One region of the Anoxybacillus sp. FSL W8-0104 genome, then DNA from elsewhere that is predicted to be linked to it. Evidence: predicted binding sites of a transcription regulator. Region 1 holds the regulator's gene; each other region holds the start of a gene.
What was found. The regulator Rex, encoded in region 1, represses fermentation and respiration genes when NADH is low (regulators of the CRP and FNR family bind a similar motif). The targets are predictions, from matches to a motif close to TTGTGAAATATTTCACAA.

Region 1 (4,136 bases):
GATGCCCAAGACACGCCGTGGAGCGATCCGTTCTCCTTAGCGGAGAAAAACGGAGCCACCTACCGGGTGTGGGAAACGACATCGACGTACGAAGGTCATTCGGTCCGGTTGATCGTCGTTGAATCCAGCGCGCTCGACCAACGAAAAGGAAAGACGCTCGAAAAAGAGCGAAACCAAGAAGCAGAGCTTCTTCGGCAGAAACAAACCCAGTGGGAAAGCCGTCTGTTTTCGTGCCGGGAAGACGCCGAACAAGCCCTAGCGTCTCTAAAGACGTCCCTTCGTCTCCGGTTCCATCGCGTCGAGGCGTCGGTCGAAGCGATCGTGCGTCCGAAAAAACGGCGCGGACGTCCGAAAAAAGGGGCGGAACCGGACATGGAAACGCTGTACGCCCTTCGCTTGAACGTGGAATTCGACCAAGATGCGTGGGAACAGGCGAGACGGAAAGCGTCCCGGTTTGTCCTTGTCACGACAGTTCCGGAGGAATGGAAAGGTCAACCGATGGATGCGAAAGAGATCTTGAAGTTGTATAAAGGCCAAATCTCGGTGGAAATGAACTTCTCTTTCTTGAAAGACCCGTTCTTTACGGATGAGATTTACGTAAAAAAACCGGAACGGGTCGCGGTATTGGGCTATTTGTTTCTGTTGGCCTTGGCGATTTACCGCGTCTTCCAGCGCCGGGTGCGTCAGTTCATCACCCCGGAACACCCATTAAAGGGCGCGGGAGGCCGGAAACTGACCCGACCGACCGGACAAGCGATTTTTCAATTGTTTTGGTATGTCAGAGTCGTCCTGTTGGAACTGCCGGATGGACGAATTCAACGCGCGTTAGGTCAACCGCTCACGTACGAGCAGCGAAGGATTCTGCAAGGATTAGGGATGGACGAGAGCATTTACGTCTAATGGGATAAAGAACGACCAACGATGGTAAAAAAAGGATACCATCGCTTTTGGTGTTGGTTTAAAAGTTATTCTAAAAAACTGAATAAAAAATCCTTTTGTTCCGCCCTACCAAGGTGCGAAATATGAGTTGTAAAATGATCATTCTTTCTCACCTCAATCTTCTTTTGATAGTGTAACGTACTTTCTTGATATTCGGCAACACTAGTGTACGAATAACAAATTTGACAAAAATAATAATAAAGGGTACAAAGGAAAGACAGAATGAAAAAAATAGTGTATAGTTTAGAAGTGGGAAGAATTTTTTAGACGTATAGGAGAGAAAAATGAAAGCGCTAACTATTTGTGAAAGGAAATGTGGGGGATTGACTCGTGAATAATGAACAGCCAAAAATTCCGCAGGCGACCGCAAAGCGACTACCGTTGTACTATCGTTTTTTGAAAAACTTGCATGCATCAGGCAAGCAACGTGTATCTTCAGCGGAGTTAAGCGAAGCTGTAAAAGTCGATTCAGCAACGATTCGCCGAGATTTTTCATACTTTGGTGCGCTTGGAAAAAAAGGATACGGATATAATGTCAATTATTTGCTGTCATTTTTTCGTAAAACGTTAGACCAAGATGAGACGACAGAAGTGGCGTTATTTGGGGTTGGAAATTTAGGGACTGCATTTTTAAACTACAATTTCAGCAAAAACAATAATACGAAAATTGTGATGGCGTTCGATGTAGATCCAGATAAAGTCGGAACAGAAGTCGGAGGGGTTCCGGTTTATCATTTAGATGAATTGGAGGAGAAACTCGGGGGAATTGCCGTAGCGATTTTAACTGTTCCTGCCCAAGTTGCTCAACCGATTACTGACCGACTTGTTCAACAGGGGATTAAAGGGATTTTAAACTTTACACCTGCTCGCCTGCATGTGCCAGAACACATTCGTGTTCATCATATTGATTTAGCGGTCGAATTGCAGTCACTCGTTTATTTTTTAAAGCATTACGGAAATGAATAAACCTCCCGTTTATGAGCGGGAGGTTTTTTTCAATAAAGAGCGAATAGCTGTGCCAAAATCAAATGTTGCAATTAGGATGAACAGCATTGTTGTTACGTCCCAAATGCCGTCATCAGCACTATCCACAGCAAAATAAGTAAATAAAATGCCCATTAGAAAGTAAAATAGTGGTTCATATTTCATGAAAACAGCCTCCAAATGACGAATTGCATTTGTTCTGCTTCGCGCATAATCTTCTCGATTTCTTCAGCGAATAATATTTGTATGGCAACGACAAACGTGTTCATCAACACGTGTGCTGCAATAGGTACGAGAATGCGTTTTGTTTTCACATATAAGAAGGCGAACACAAACCCCATTGTCGCATACAAGAGCAAATGTTCAAACTCTAAATGAACAACAGCAAATAAAAGTGAACTGACGAGCGCTGATAAGAAAAAATTGTATTTTTGATACAACGTCCCGAAAATAATTTTCCGAAAGATGATTTCCTCTAAAATTGGTCCGACGACTGATGTAACGAGTATAAGAGCTGGTGTCAATTTGACCATTTCAACGATGCGTCTCGTGTTTTCGGACCCCATTTCGACACCAAATAGGTGCATCTCAATATTAGCTGCAATGCCTTGGGCGAAAAGAGCGAGCAAAAACCCCCCAATCGCCCAAAAGAATGACATGCCAATCGATGCTTGATGGCGATCATATGAGTATTTCATATCTTCTTTCATAAAATAAAGAACGAGAAAAAGAGCAATCGGGAAACTAATAACAGCCCAGTAACCAGAAGCGATCGATATGGCTATATCTTTATTTGATGCGTTAATAAATCCGCTATGCGCAAGTAAAGGAACGCCGACTAAACTCGATAGTTGCATAGCGACGTATGTAATGATGACATACCAATATTGCTTTTTCACATGTTCAACCCCTTCGTGCAAATTGTCTAGCTTTAGACGAGCATTTTCTAAGCGTCTGCTTCCTTAGCTGAGCGAATGATCGTCCTCTGCTTTCTAAATTGAATACTTTTTCATTTTATCATATTTTTTGTATGAATTTCGAAAGGAAAGACATAATGTTAAAGAGGGAATCATTTAATGAAAAATTTTTAACTTCCTACTTGCAAAATTAAAAAAAGTTCATTAATATAATAAGTGTGTTAGCACTCAATAAGAATGAGTGCTAATAACGGAACGAAAATCTAATTAAGGAGGTCGTTTGCCGTGTTGAAGCCACTAGGTGATCGTATTGTCATTGAATTAATTCAAACTGAAGAAAAAACAGCGAGCGGAATTGTCTTACCAGACACAGCAAAAGAAAAACCACAAGAAGGAAAAGTTGTGGCAGTTGGTTCAGGTCGCGTTCTTGATAATGGTGAGCGCGTAGCTCCAGAGGTAAGCGTTGGTGACCGCATCATCTTCTCAAAATATGCGGGTACAGAAGTAAAATATGATGGAAAAGAATACTTAATTTTGCGTGAAAGTGACATTTTAGCTGTGATTGGTTAATCGTTCGCCTGATAACATATAAAGCACATAAAAATACTTAACTAAAATTTCATCAAGGGGGTAAGATGTATGGCAAAAGAAATTAAATTCAGCGAAGAAGCTCGTCGTGCGATGTTACGCGGTGTAGATAAATTAGCTGATGCAGTAAAAGTAACATTAGGTCCAAAAGGTCGTAACGTTGTATTAGAGAAAAAGTTCGGTTCTCCATTAATTACAAATGACGGTGTAACGATTGCGAAAGAGATTGAATTAGAAGATCCGTTTGAAAATATGGGTGCGAAGCTTGTTGCGGAAGTAGCAAGCAAAACAAACGACGTTGCTGGTGACGGTACAACAACAGCAACTGTATTAGCACAAGCGATGATTCGCGAAGGATTGAAAAACGTAACAGCTGGTGCGAACCCAATGGGCATTCGCAAAGGTATTGAAAAAGCTGTTGCGGTCGCTGTGGAAGAATTAAAAGCGATCTCTAAACCAATCGAAGGCAAAGACTCCATTGCTCAAGTTGCAGCTATTTCTGCGGCTGACGAAGAAGTTGGTCAATTAATCGCAGAAGCAATGGAACGCGTTGGTAAAGACGGTGTCATTACATTAGAGGAGTCTAAAGGTTTCACAACAGAATTAGATGTTGTGGAAGGTATGCAATTTGACCGCGGTTATGTATCTCCATACATGATTACAGACTCTGATAAAATGGAAGCTGTATTAGATAATCCATACATCTTA
Region 2 (4,136 bases), 2.6 Mb from region 1:
TACGATTGAGACAACCTTGGTAAAGACATGAGTTTGTTCCTCCATATCCATGTTTTTCTTAATTTTCCCCAAATCGAAAAGTTTATGATGAACATTTGTAAAGATGATAAAATGGAAATAGACGAGTATAGAAATGTTTTTACAACATAACGTAAGAGGGAGAGTTAAAGTGAATAAAGATGCAAGTGTTCGTTTACAAGATAACATCGTATTAGAGCATTACGGACTGAATGAACTGCATTTAGAGTCTGTCCGCCATTATCGCGAGCAGTTTGCGAAAGTAAAGCCAAACCACCCATGGAACGGTTTAGAAACGAAAGATTTTTTATATAAGATTGGAGCATGGGGAAAAATACGAAACACAAGCAAAGAGGGTCTCACACTCGCAGGACTTCTTATGTTTAGCGAAGAGCGAATGATTACAGAAGTTTTACCACAATATTTTTTAGAATATCGCGAATATGATGACGATATGCTTTGGTCAAATCGTTTCACATCCCAAGACGGAACGTGGTCGGGAAATATTTACGATTTTTATTTTAAAGTAATGAACGAGCTAAAAGATGGATCAGAAGCTGAAAAAGAAGCTATGCATGAGGCGCTCGTTAATGCGATTGTTCATGCCGATTACAACGGTGATGGGGGCATTATTGTCGAACGGCAACGCTCATATGTGCAATTTTCTAATCCCGGGCTTTTCGGTATTCCTTTAGAACAAGCATTTAGCGGCGGTGTTAGCCATTTGCGTAATCCGAATGTGTTTAAAATGTTTATTTACATTCATTTTTGCAAACGAGCTGGAGTCGGTTTGAAAACGATCGAAACGATTTGCTTGCAACAACCTGTCATTGATCAATACGATTTCCAGGAGCGGACGGTCATAACATTACCAATCGTGTCCTTTCCAGAAAGACATAAACAAGACGATGATCTAGAGATGATATGTGATTGGTCAGACAATCTAGAGCTAGCCGACTCCATAAATAACGACGAAAACTCCTATAATAGCGACGAAAACTCCATAAATAGTGAGTTAGAGTCCATAAATAAAGAGTTAGAGTCCGTAAACAAAGAATCTAACTGCGTAAATAGCGGACCTAACTCCGTAATTAGCGAAAATAACTCCTGTAATAGCGACCAAAACTCTATAAATAATCTAACCAACTCCGTAAATAATGAAGAAGAAACGAATATCGATCAAGAGCTCTGGAGTATTGCTGAGATTGCGCGTAAGAAAAAAAGGCTTGCACCGGCAAAGATGGAAGAAGTCATTTTGCAACTATGTGCCCATCGGCCATTAATGTTAAAAGAATTAGCTTATTTATTAGATCGAACGCCAGACGGGCTGCGCAACAATTATTTAGGAAAGTTATTAGCGGAAGGGAAAATGCGTTTGAAGTATCCAGAACAACTGAATCACCCGAGACAGGCATATATAACGAATAAGTAATATTCATGATTTGTTCAATGTTTCACAATCTAAAAATAAAAAATCATGTTACAATGATGGTAACAACAGAAAAGTTGAGGTGACGGCTGATGCTTATATGTGAATGGAGAGACTTTTCGACAGATGCAGAAACATATACATTGGGATTATTCGAAAAGATGATTGGCGATGAATTTGAAGCGATGATGTTTGAAGATGATCAAGATATTCCTTCTTATATATGGACGGTTAACTACGTCGTGATCGTTAAACGGAATACGCGTATGTACAACGATATTTCGTTTACGAAGATTCCACGCAATCCCGTATGTGAATAGCTGCTTCTTTTCCAAGAAGCAGTTTTCTTACAAAATACATTTGCTCAATATTTCACAAAGTTGACACACACAAACAAAACCTAATTCATTAAAATAAAAATGTGAAAACAATCACATTTTTATTTTCAACTAATTTGTGAATCTTTTCACAAAAATGATTATGGGAGGGGCTTATATGGCTGTGGAGGAAAAAGTATTAGACCAAAAGAAAGAAGTTACAAAAATGATTGATACGCTCGTTGCTAATGCTCAAAAAGCGCTTAAAGCGTTTCGTGATTACGATCAAGAAACGATTGATCATATTGTTAAACAAATGGCGTTAGCTGGGCTTGATAAACATATGTATTTAGCGAAACTAGCCATTGAAGAAACAAAGCGCGGCGTGTATGAAGATAAAATTATTAAAAACATTTTTGCGACAGAATACATTTATCATAACATCAAATATGATAAAACCGTCGGCGTTATTCGCGAAAATGAACAGGAAGGCGTCATTGAAATTGCAGAGCCAGTAGGCGTCATCGCCGGGGTAACCCCAGTCACGAACCCGACTTCAACAACAATGTTTAAAGCGCTCATTTCTATTAAAACGCGCAATCCAATCATTTTTGCGTTCCACCCATCTGCGCAAAAATGTAGCAGTGAAGCAGCACGTATTTTGCGCGATGCAGCCATTGCTGCGGGTGCGCCAGAACATTGTATTCAATGGATTGAAACTCCTTCTGTCGAAGCGACGCAACAATTGATGCATCACCCTGGTGTTTCGCTTATTCTTGCGACAGGTGGAGCAGGCATGGTGAAAGCGGCATATAGCTCAGGAAAGCCAGCATTAGGGGTTGGACCTGGTAACGTGCCTTGCTATATTGAGAAAACAGCAAATATTAAACGCGCGGTGAACGACCTTATTCTTTCAAAAACGTTTGATAACGGAATGATTTGTGCATCTGAACAAGCGGTCATTATTGATAAAGAGATTTATGATGCGGTGAAAAACGAAATGATCGCAAATAAGTGCTATTTCTTAAACGAAGAAGAAAAGAAAAAAGTTGAAAAGCTTGTTATCAATGAAAATACGTGTGCAGTCAATCCGAATATTGTCGGTAAACCAGCATATGAAATTGCAAAAATGGCCGGTGTGGACGTTCCAGTTGATACGAAAATTCTTGTCGCAGAATTAAAAAGCGTCGGTCCGCAAGAGCCGCTTTCTCGTGAAAAATTAAGTCCTGTATTGGCGTGCTATAAGGTGAATAGCACAGAAGAAGGGTTAAAACGAGCAGAAGAAATGCTTGAGTTCGGTGGACTTGGCCACTCCGCTGTCATTCATTCAGAAAATCAAGACGTCATTCTTGAATTCGGTAAGCGAATGAAAGCAGGACGAATCATCTCTAATGCACCATCTTCACAAGGGGCGATCGGTGATATTTACAACGCATACATTCCGTCATTGACGCTCGGTTGCGGTACGTTCGGAGGCAACTCGGTTTCGACAAACGTCGGTGCGACACATTTAATTAACATTAAAAAATTAGCGAGAAGGAATGTAAACATGCAATGGTTTAAAGTTCCGCCAAAAATTTACTTTGAAAAACATGCGACACAATATTTAGCGAAAATGCCAAACATCTCACGTGCCTTTATCGTTACAGACCCAGGTATGGTGAAGCTCGGCTATGTCGATAAAGTGTTATACTATTTGCGTAAACGTCCAGATTATGTGCATTGCGAAATTTTCTCAGAAGTTGAACCAGATCCATCAATTGAAACAGTGATGAAAGGTGCCGACATGATGCATGCGTTCCAGCCAGACGTCATCATCGCGCTCGGCGGTGGTTCGGCGATGGACGCGGCGAAAGCGATGTGGCTGTTCTATGAACATCCAAATACCGACTTTAATGGCTTAAAACAAAAGTTTTTAGATATTCGTAAACGCGTATTTAAATATCCAAAACTCGGTCAAAAAGCGCAATTTGTCGCGATTCCAACAACGTCTGGTACAGGTTCAGAAGTGACATCGTTTGCGGTCATTACAGATAAGAAAAATAACGTCAAATATCCGCTCGCTGATTATGAGTTAACACCAGATGTCGCCATCGTTGACCCACAATTCGTCATGACGATGCCAAAACATATTACAGCGGATACAGGTATGGACGTATTAACACATGCGATTGAAGCGTACGTATCGAACATGGCGAACGACTATACAGACGGATTAGCATTAAAAGCGATTCAACTCGTCTTTGAATACTTGCCGCGCGCATATAAAAACGGCAACGATGAAGTCGCGCGTGAAAAAATGCATAACGCATCAACGATCGCTGGTATGGCATTTGCGAACGCATTTTTAGGCATTAACCATAGTTTAGCGC
Region 3 (4,136 bases), 910 kb from region 1:
ACGGTTTCGCGACGAAGTTTTACGTATAAACCATCCAAATATAAAACCGAATAACGCTGATGTAGAGGACGATTGTGCCATTTCTCGATGTCTTCCTTCACTACATCGGTAATACGACTGATTGTCGTTGGAGAATAGGCATTTCCTAAAATTCGTTCGATAAACTTGCCAATTTCCCTCGTACTCATGCCACTTTGATACATTTTGATGACGGCTTCCTCGAGCCAACCAGTATGACGTTGGTAAGGGGCAAACAGCTGCGTTTGAAATTCCCCATTTCGATCTCTTGGGACCAAAAGGCCTTCAATCCGGCCATATTGCGTATCTAGATTTCGTTGATAGTAGCCGTTTCTCATATTGGATGTGTCCGCCTGTTCGATTTCGAGGAAATGTTTGATTTCTTCCCGCATAATCAGCTCTAATTTTTCCTTCACAAACTGACGAATGACACTTTCCAGTTGATTTGCCCAGTCTACATTCGGTATACTTTTAGACATAGGTAGGGTACTCCTTTCTCTGGAATGTTTTTCGTCCAATCAGAGAATACCCTACCTTTTTTCTTTTGGTCTAGTAAAATGCTTTACACAAAATTTTATACATCATCATTTTTTCTGCACATTAGTCGAATAATGTCGAGTATGTACTCCGCTTTATGTTCACCTTTTCGGGCACGATATTTCCCACATTAGTCGAATAATGTCGAGTATGTACTATGAGTCGGAATTAAAAAAGTTACGAATTTAGTTGCCCTGCAGCGGAAGAAAAAAACAATCAAGTATTACAAGTTTCGATTCATCGAGAGGTCTTTGAGGAAATAGGAAAGTCTTTGAACTTATTCGGCCTTTCCCCATTGAACGAAGTTTTTCGGAAAGTAAAAAACTCCACCAGCTACGTTTTGCACGTTACATGGGGTCCCACACGTACAGGAGTTTGAATCACTGTCATAATCTAAAACGTGAAAAAGCAGATCCTCTTCAATCTCAAGATATAGACTTAAATCACCAGAAATAAAAAAGGCTGAAAAAGTTCACAGTTCTCGTGAACTTTTTCAGCGCTCTCCAACTACATAGAAAAAAACTATTTCGCAAATACATGGTTTCCAATCACAACTGTCACTTGGCGCGAGCGGATCCATTCGCTTTTCGCCGTTTTTGGATTGTAAAAATATAATGATCCGCTTCCTAAACCGCGAAAAGCAATGGCTTCTTCAACCGCTCGATATGCTTCACGATCTGCTGGTTTGTTAATCTCGCCATTTTGTACAGGAGTAAACGCATAATATCCTCCTGAACGATCATAAATGACTTGACGAATCGTATTTGGGAAATTTGGATGATCGACACGGTTCAAAACGACAGTTGCCACCGCTACTTTTCCTGCATATGGTTCCCCTTTTGCTTCTGCATGAACGAGACGAGCTAATAAGTCTTTATCAGCTTGAGAGATCGGCTGTGGGATACGCAACGTTTCCCCAACGAATAAAACATCCGTTTGTTTATGATTGATTCGTTGAAGCTCTAGCAATGAAACATTGTAACTTTTTGCAATCGTCCAAAACGTTTCACCTGGCTTTACATAATGAACTGTCGTTTGTGCAGCTACTTCATTTGTTGAAAAACAAAAAGCAACTACAAACATAGAAGCAAGTGCTAATAATCTCCTCATGTTATCCCTCCTAGTCCGTTGCTCGCTTATAAGACTAGCAGGGATTTAGCAATCTATCATTATCTAATTTATGGAAAACACCCGGATCATATGGCGCTCAAAGCCCGAGAAGGTATATGGAAATTTATTCATAAACTATTATACTTTCAATATGAACAGTTTATTTGTCAAAGTTTTTTCCAAAATCACAAGAATCATGTGATGAGCATCACAACAAACAGACAAAAAAGAAGATATGATTACATTGTAAATATCAATACATTTCGGAGGAGAAAATTATGGAAAATATATTCAATGCACAATCGACGGTCGGTGAAATTGTGGCGATGTTCCCAAAAGCGGGCGATTTGTTTAAAGCATATAAAATTGATTTTTGTTGTGGTGGAAATCGTTCCTTATCTGAAGTGCTCGCTGAAAAACAATTAGATATAGAAACAATTTTAAGCGAGCTACAATCACTGTATGAAAAATCGCTCGAAAAGGTAGAAAAAAACTGGATGGAGGCTTCCTATACAGAATTAATCGATCATATTATCCAAAAACACCACCGTTTTTTAATGGAGGAATTGCCACAGCTCAGCCCGTACGTGACAAAAGTATTGCGCGTGCACGGACCAGAACAGCCGCATTTAGTGCAAGTGCATAAACTGTTCAACGATTTAAAAGCCGATCTAGAGCAACATTTAATGAAAGAAGAAACAAAAGCATTTCCATTAATCATCCAATTCGAACAATATCCGACAAAAGAAAATGAACAAGCGATGAGAGAAGTTATTGAAGAACTTGTTACCGAACACGATACGGCAGGAGATATTATTAAAGAAATTCGCAAAATCACGAACGATTTTACACCACCTTTTGATGCATGTGGAACGTATCGACTAGTTTACAATCGGCTTGAAGCGCTAGAGGAAGATCTATTCACTCATATTCATCTTGAAAACAATATTCTCTTTCCACGCATTCTTGCTAATGCGAAATAATCAGTAAAACAGGATCGCTTGATAAAAGCGATCCCATTTTTTATCCACCAATATAGGACATTTCGATTTTCTTGCGCATTTTCGCGGTTTGCTCCGTTCGCTCATCCGAATAACGATCGGTTCGCTTGTTCCACGTATCAACAATAAGCTGTTTCAGCGCTGTTCGATCTGCTCCTTGGCGCAACAGTTGTTTCAATGATACCCCTTCCGTAGCGAACAAGCACATATAAAGCGTCCCATTAGCAGCAATGCGCGCTCGTGTACAGCTTTGGCAAAAAGATTCCGTCACCAAGGAAATAAAGCCGACCAAGCATAAATTCTTTATCCATCATTATTTTACGCATCGTTCTATTTTCACTATAGGAAACAACCGTTCATCGCTCTGTGACATCGCCCACACAACAAAAACGGTATTACGAACAAGTATACCATATCAATTGGAAAAACAACGTCCGAAAACATTCTACAAAAAGACAGACTTTAAAAAGCTGTTTTGCGTTGAACGAGCGACCGATGCGCGAACGTTCCGGTTTATTTCCATATCCCTCCACCTTCCTTTTCGTTCTTTCGTTCTCGTTGTAGCGCTGAAAAATGTTCCGTTATGTGAGATGTCGCAAACGTTCCCTATGATTTTCGTCACACGTTCACGAAAAGTTATGATTTATGTCACAGCTTCTCAATAGAAAACAACGTAAAATTTTGCTTAGAAATTCCATAAGGAGTGGATAATATGACGCATGATTGGATTAAAACAAGGTTGAAAAATGTCGCGCTTTTTCGGGAATTATCCGATCAAGAACTTGACTCAATCGTGAAAATTTCTCAAGTGCGTGTTTATAAACCGCGAACGTTCGTCTTTATGCAAGGAGAGCCGCTTGAACGTGTCTTTTTTATTCAATCAGGAACAGTAAAGATTTACAAAACGGATATTAACGGCAAAGAACAAATTGTGTCGATTTTGCAAACAGGAGAAATGTTCCCGCACGCTGGCTTTTTCCGTCGTGGAAGCTACCCAGCCCATGCGGAAGTGATGGAAGAAGCAACGCTCATTGCCATTCCAATCGCCGAATTTGAACAAACGCTTATTTGTTACCCAGAATTGTGCATGAAACTATTTCGCGTGATGGGAGAAAAAATTATCGACCTACAAAACCGCCTAGAAGAACAAATTCTCCATAATACGTATGAACAAATTATTTTGCTTTTATTGCGACTGACAAAAACAAACGCAGTCTCGCAAGGACGATTCCATCGCTTAACGACGCATTTTACAAACCGCGAACTCGCCAATATGATTGGCACATCGCGCGAAACAATTAGTCGTACGCTCAGCCAATTGAAGCGAAAAGGACTGATCGATATTGATGACAATGGCTATTACTTAATTGATGCAGAAAAATTGGAAAAGGAGATTTTTTTATAATATGTGACAGAAATCACAATACCCACGAGTGAAAATCACTATCATAGAAAGTGAAGAGATCATGA
Region 4 (4,136 bases), 1.2 Mb from region 1:
TTCTTGTATATTGGAAACAACAAACGCTTGCGGAGTTGTGGAAAAATAGCCGTGTATACGGTACGAGTGTGACGATCGTATCGTTTGACGGGGAAAAGTGGGATATGGAATGTGAATCAGACATTTCACATCTTGAAAGTGGGCTGACACATTTATGAGAAAATGGATTATGTTTTTTACGGCAATTGTCTTTATTGTCGGTTGTACATCGCAAAATAAAGAGAAAACATTTGTTACGACAGTAGAATATGTTGTTGATGGGGATACAGTAAAAATAAAAAAAGATGGCGAAATCGTAACGGTTCGTCTACTAAATATCGATACCCCCGAAACGTATCGCGAAAAACAGGCGTATGGCGAAGAGGCAAAACAATTCGCTAAAGACGTTTTGCTTCACAAAAAAGTGACAGTTGAACTAAGCGCAAAAGAACAACCGTACGATCGTTATGGTCGATTGCTTGCGTACATATGGTTAGAGGATGGAACTTTATACCAAGAAAAAATTGTACAAGAAGGGTTTGCGCGTGTTGCTTACGTATTTGAACCGGACACAAAATATGCAAAAAAAATTGTATAAAGCACAAGAAAAAGCAAAAAAAGCAAAAAAACGAATATGGAGTGTCGATGGATACGTGACAGAAGAAGGATTTAATATGAGTGTATGGTTAAATAAAGCTTCGTAAATGTGAAAAGGGCTGGATGAAACAGCCCTTTTAATGTGCGAGCATCGCTTGCATATCTTCTTCTACATCGCCGATAAGTTTGAGACCGAACATGTCTTGTAGGACGCGTAACACACTTTCAGAAATAAAGTGCGGTGCTTTCGGTCCAATTCGAATGTCTTGAATGCCTAAACTAAACAATCCGAGTAAGATTGCAACTGCTTTTTGTTCAAACCATGAAAGAACGATGCTGACCGGTAACTCATTGACCTCACAGCCGAATGCTTCCGCAAGCGCCATTGCAATTTTGACAGTCGAAATCGAGTTGTTGCATTGCCCTAAATCAATATATCGTGGAATGTTCGTGCCAGGAACAACCCCGTAGTCGACATCGTTAAAGCGGAATTTCCCACAGGATGTCGTTAAAATGACAGTGTTTTTCGGTAACGATGTAGCTAACGTGCGATAATATTCACCGCCTTTTCCAGGAGCGTCGCAACCTGCGATAACGAAAAAGCGTTCAATTTTTCCTTCTTTTACAGCTTGAATAATTTCTGGTGAAATTTGAATTACAGTTTCGTGATGGAAACCAGTCACTAACGTTTCATCCGATTCAATGTTTGCTTCTGGAAGTTGTAGCGCTTTCTCAATTAACGGCGTGAAATCATCGTTTTCGATTTTTTGCACATGTTCTAATCCGGCTACATCATATGAAAACATGCGATCAGCATATGAACCTTTTATCGGCATGACACAGTTTGTTGTCGCTAAAATAGCACCAGGGAATTTTTCAAATAGGCGACGTTGATCGTACCATGCTTTTCCGACATTTCCTTTCAGATGTTTATATTTTTTTAATTGTGGGTAACCATGTGCTGGAAGCATTTCGGAATGTGTGTAAATGTTAATTCCTTTTCCTTCTGTTTGTTTTAATAGTTGTTCAAGGGCAAATAAGTTATGTCCTGTAACGAGAATACATTTTCCTTCAATTCTATTTTGCGTTACACGAACAGGTTGAGGAATGCCAAGTCGTTCTGTATGTGCTCGATCGAGTAGTTCCATTACGCGAATGGCTGCTCTTCCGACTTTCATCGCCATGTCTATATGTTCTTGTACGTTAAAGTTAGAGTTTGTTAACGTCATATATAACGCTTCATGTGTCGTTGTATCAACGAACGGATCGGTATACCCAAGTTGATGGGCATGCGTGCGATATGCTGCAATTCCTTTTAATGCAAATACGATCGTATCTTGCAAACTTGCAATTGTTTCATCTTTCCCGCAAACTCCAACAACAGTACATCCCCCTGTTGGTGTTTGTTCACATTGATGACAAAACATGATGACCCCTCCTTTTCTTATTGACACTTTAACAATAGGAGAAAATATGTACGTCGTAAGTGATACATATCACACTTTCATACAAAGTAACTATTCAGCCACATCATAAAGTGAGCTGAATATTTTCTTCTTTCCTTGTCTATGATGTGAATACTGATAGACAAGGAGGTGAATCGCATGTTGACGGTACAACAAGCTGTATTTACAGTTGAAAGCTTAATCGGCAAAGTTCAACAACAAAAACAGCTCATTCATCAACTCGTTCAAGAAAATGAACATTTGCGTCACGAAAACAAACAACTACGCAAAGAAAATGAACAACTGAAGTACCGTGTTCAAGAGCTGGAAGCACGCACGAAAAAAAACAGCTCTAATAGCCATTTGCCCCCATCTTCTGACCGTTTTGCCAACACACGTTCTTCTCGTCAACCATCTGGCAACAAGCCAGGCGGACAAGAAGGACATCAAGGAACGACGCTCCGTCAAGTGGAACATCCACATCATCGTGTCGTCCACCGTGTGCATACGTGTCAAGGATGTGGGGTTTCTTTGCGTGACGTCAAACCGTTCAAAGTCGATATCCGTCAAGTGTTTGATGTCCCTCCTGTGGCGATCGAGGTGACACAACATGAACGTGAAGTGAAATCGTGTCCGCATTGTCGATGTGTTCAACAAGCCGAATTCCCATCCCATGTCACGAATCATGTGCAATACGGTCCACGGCTCACGGCGCTCGTTGTTTATTTACATCATATCCAATTGATCCCGTACAAGCGTTTAAGTGATACAATCGAAGCGTTATATCAACACTCGATTAGTACGGGAACTCTTGCCAATATGGTGAAACGAGGACGCGAAGCGCTGGAATCAAATATGGACGTCATCGAAGACGCCTTACTTGAATCCAACATCCTGCATGTCGATGAAACGAGTTTGCGCATCAATGGAAAACTCGCATGGGTGCATGTCGCGTGTACATCGAAATATACGTACTTGGCTCCTCACGTTTCTCATGGAAAGAAAGCGACCGATGACATCGGGATTCTTCCGCGATATCAAGGGACGATGATGCACGATGGGTTCGTTACGTATACGAAATACACACAAGCCATCCATGCCCTTTGTCACGCCCATCATTTGCGTGAATTGAAGGGTTTCATCGAACAAGGGCATATATGGGCATCGCGCATGACGACGTTTCTGTTAGCCGCCAAACAGGCCGTCGAAGCTCATCACGGTGCGCTTTCCGAAGAAGAAGCGAAACGATGGGAACGAGTGTATGATCGCATCCTAGAAAGAGCACAACACCGATTGGAAACGGCGACGCCTCTTCCGAAAAAAGCACTCGCTTTTGTTCGACGGCTTCAGAAACGAAAGGAAGAAGCGTTGCGTTTCTTACGTGAAGTGCATGTTCCCTTTGACAACAACCAAGCCGAACGCGATCTTCGCATGGTCAAAGTGAAAGAGAACATTTCGGGTACATTTCGCGAAGAAACATTCGCCCAGTCTTTTTGTATCACAAGAAGTATCGTTTCCACACTGACGAAACACGAAAAAAACGTGTGGGATTCGTTATGTCTTCTGTTGACAGGCGACACGCTCGATCGTGTTCTTTCTACCACTTAGGGCATTTTCTATTACGGGGATGCCCTATTTGTGTTGCGCTTCTTTACATACTACTATCGGGGTGAATAGTTACCATACAAAAATGTGAACGGAATTTGACAATAATCCATATTGAATCAAGACCTGAATCCGTGATGGTTGGAAATCAACTTTGATTTTGGTGTTAGTTCTATGGATATATGATCCATACATCCCTTTTTTTGATGATTCCCTGCACCACTTTCATGTTTGAAAACGAGATAAATCCTCTTTTATGGAGATACAAACCAAAAAAGAGACAAAAAAAGTACAGGGGGGAGTGATGGATATGAGTACCCGAACATCTGTTTGTTATCTTGCCTCTTTCCATTTTTGATACACATTCAGTAGGAGTATACTGTACCCACTCCTTCGCGTCAGTTTCATCCAGATCTGTCGTGATCGGCGGACGAGTCGACCTGCCATCGTGATCACCGTCTGAATGATCGTCTTGATGCGGCGGCGTTTCACTTTATGATGTAATGGATG

Region 2: a site for Rex is predicted at 1,902-1,919, ahead of adhE (bifunctional acetaldehyde-CoA/alcohol dehydrogenase). Genes of this name have one in related genera too.
Region 3: a site for Rex is predicted at 1,862-1,879, ahead of ric (iron-sulfur cluster repair di-iron protein). Genes of this name have one in related genera too.
Region 4: a site for Rex is predicted at 2,061-2,078, ahead of hcp (hydroxylamine reductase). Genes of this name have one in related genera too.

What each region holds. Positions count from the first base shown of each region.
Region 1 is NZ_JBBOQU010000001.1:204,308-208,443, forward strand. Features, by position in the region: gene NST18_RS01190 (IS1634 family transposase) at 1-900, shown strand, start outside; gene NST18_RS01195 (redox-sensing transcriptional repressor Rex) at 1,270-1,905, shown strand; gene NST18_RS01200 (YdiK family protein) at 1,915-2,088, opposite strand; gene NST18_RS01205 (CPBP family intramembrane glutamic endopeptidase) at 2,085-2,822, opposite strand; gene groES (co-chaperone GroES) at 3,126-3,410, shown strand; gene groL (chaperonin GroEL) at 3,480-4,136, shown strand, end outside.
Region 2 is NZ_JBBOQU010000001.1:2,763,625-2,767,760, reverse strand. Features, by position in the region: gene NST18_RS14785 (FAD-dependent oxidoreductase) at 1-29, opposite strand, end outside; gene NST18_RS14780 (transcriptional regulator) at 170-1,450, shown strand; gene NST18_RS14775 (hypothetical protein) at 1,540-1,767, shown strand; gene adhE (bifunctional acetaldehyde-CoA/alcohol dehydrogenase) at 1,943-4,136, shown strand, end outside.
Region 3 is NZ_JBBOQU010000001.1:1,118,975-1,123,110, reverse strand. Features, by position in the region: gene NST18_RS06035 (IS256 family transposase) at 1-497, opposite strand, end outside; gene NST18_RS06030 (cell wall hydrolase) at 1,078-1,665, opposite strand; gene ric (iron-sulfur cluster repair di-iron protein) at 1,944-2,648, shown strand; partial or broken gene NST18_RS06020 (GTP 3',8-cyclase MoaA) at 2,689-2,955, opposite strand; gene NST18_RS06015 (Crp/Fnr family transcriptional regulator) at 3,379-4,071, shown strand.
Region 4 is NZ_JBBOQU010000001.1:1,384,291-1,388,426, reverse strand. Features, by position in the region: gene NST18_RS07420 (histidine phosphatase family protein) at 1-158, shown strand, start outside; gene NST18_RS07415 (thermonuclease family protein) at 155-577, shown strand; gene NST18_RS15180 (hypothetical protein) at 558-683, shown strand; gene hcp (hydroxylamine reductase) at 714-2,003, opposite strand; gene tnpC (IS66 family transposase) at 2,181-3,629, shown strand; gene NST18_RS07395 (IS1380 family transposase) at 3,960-4,136, opposite strand, start outside.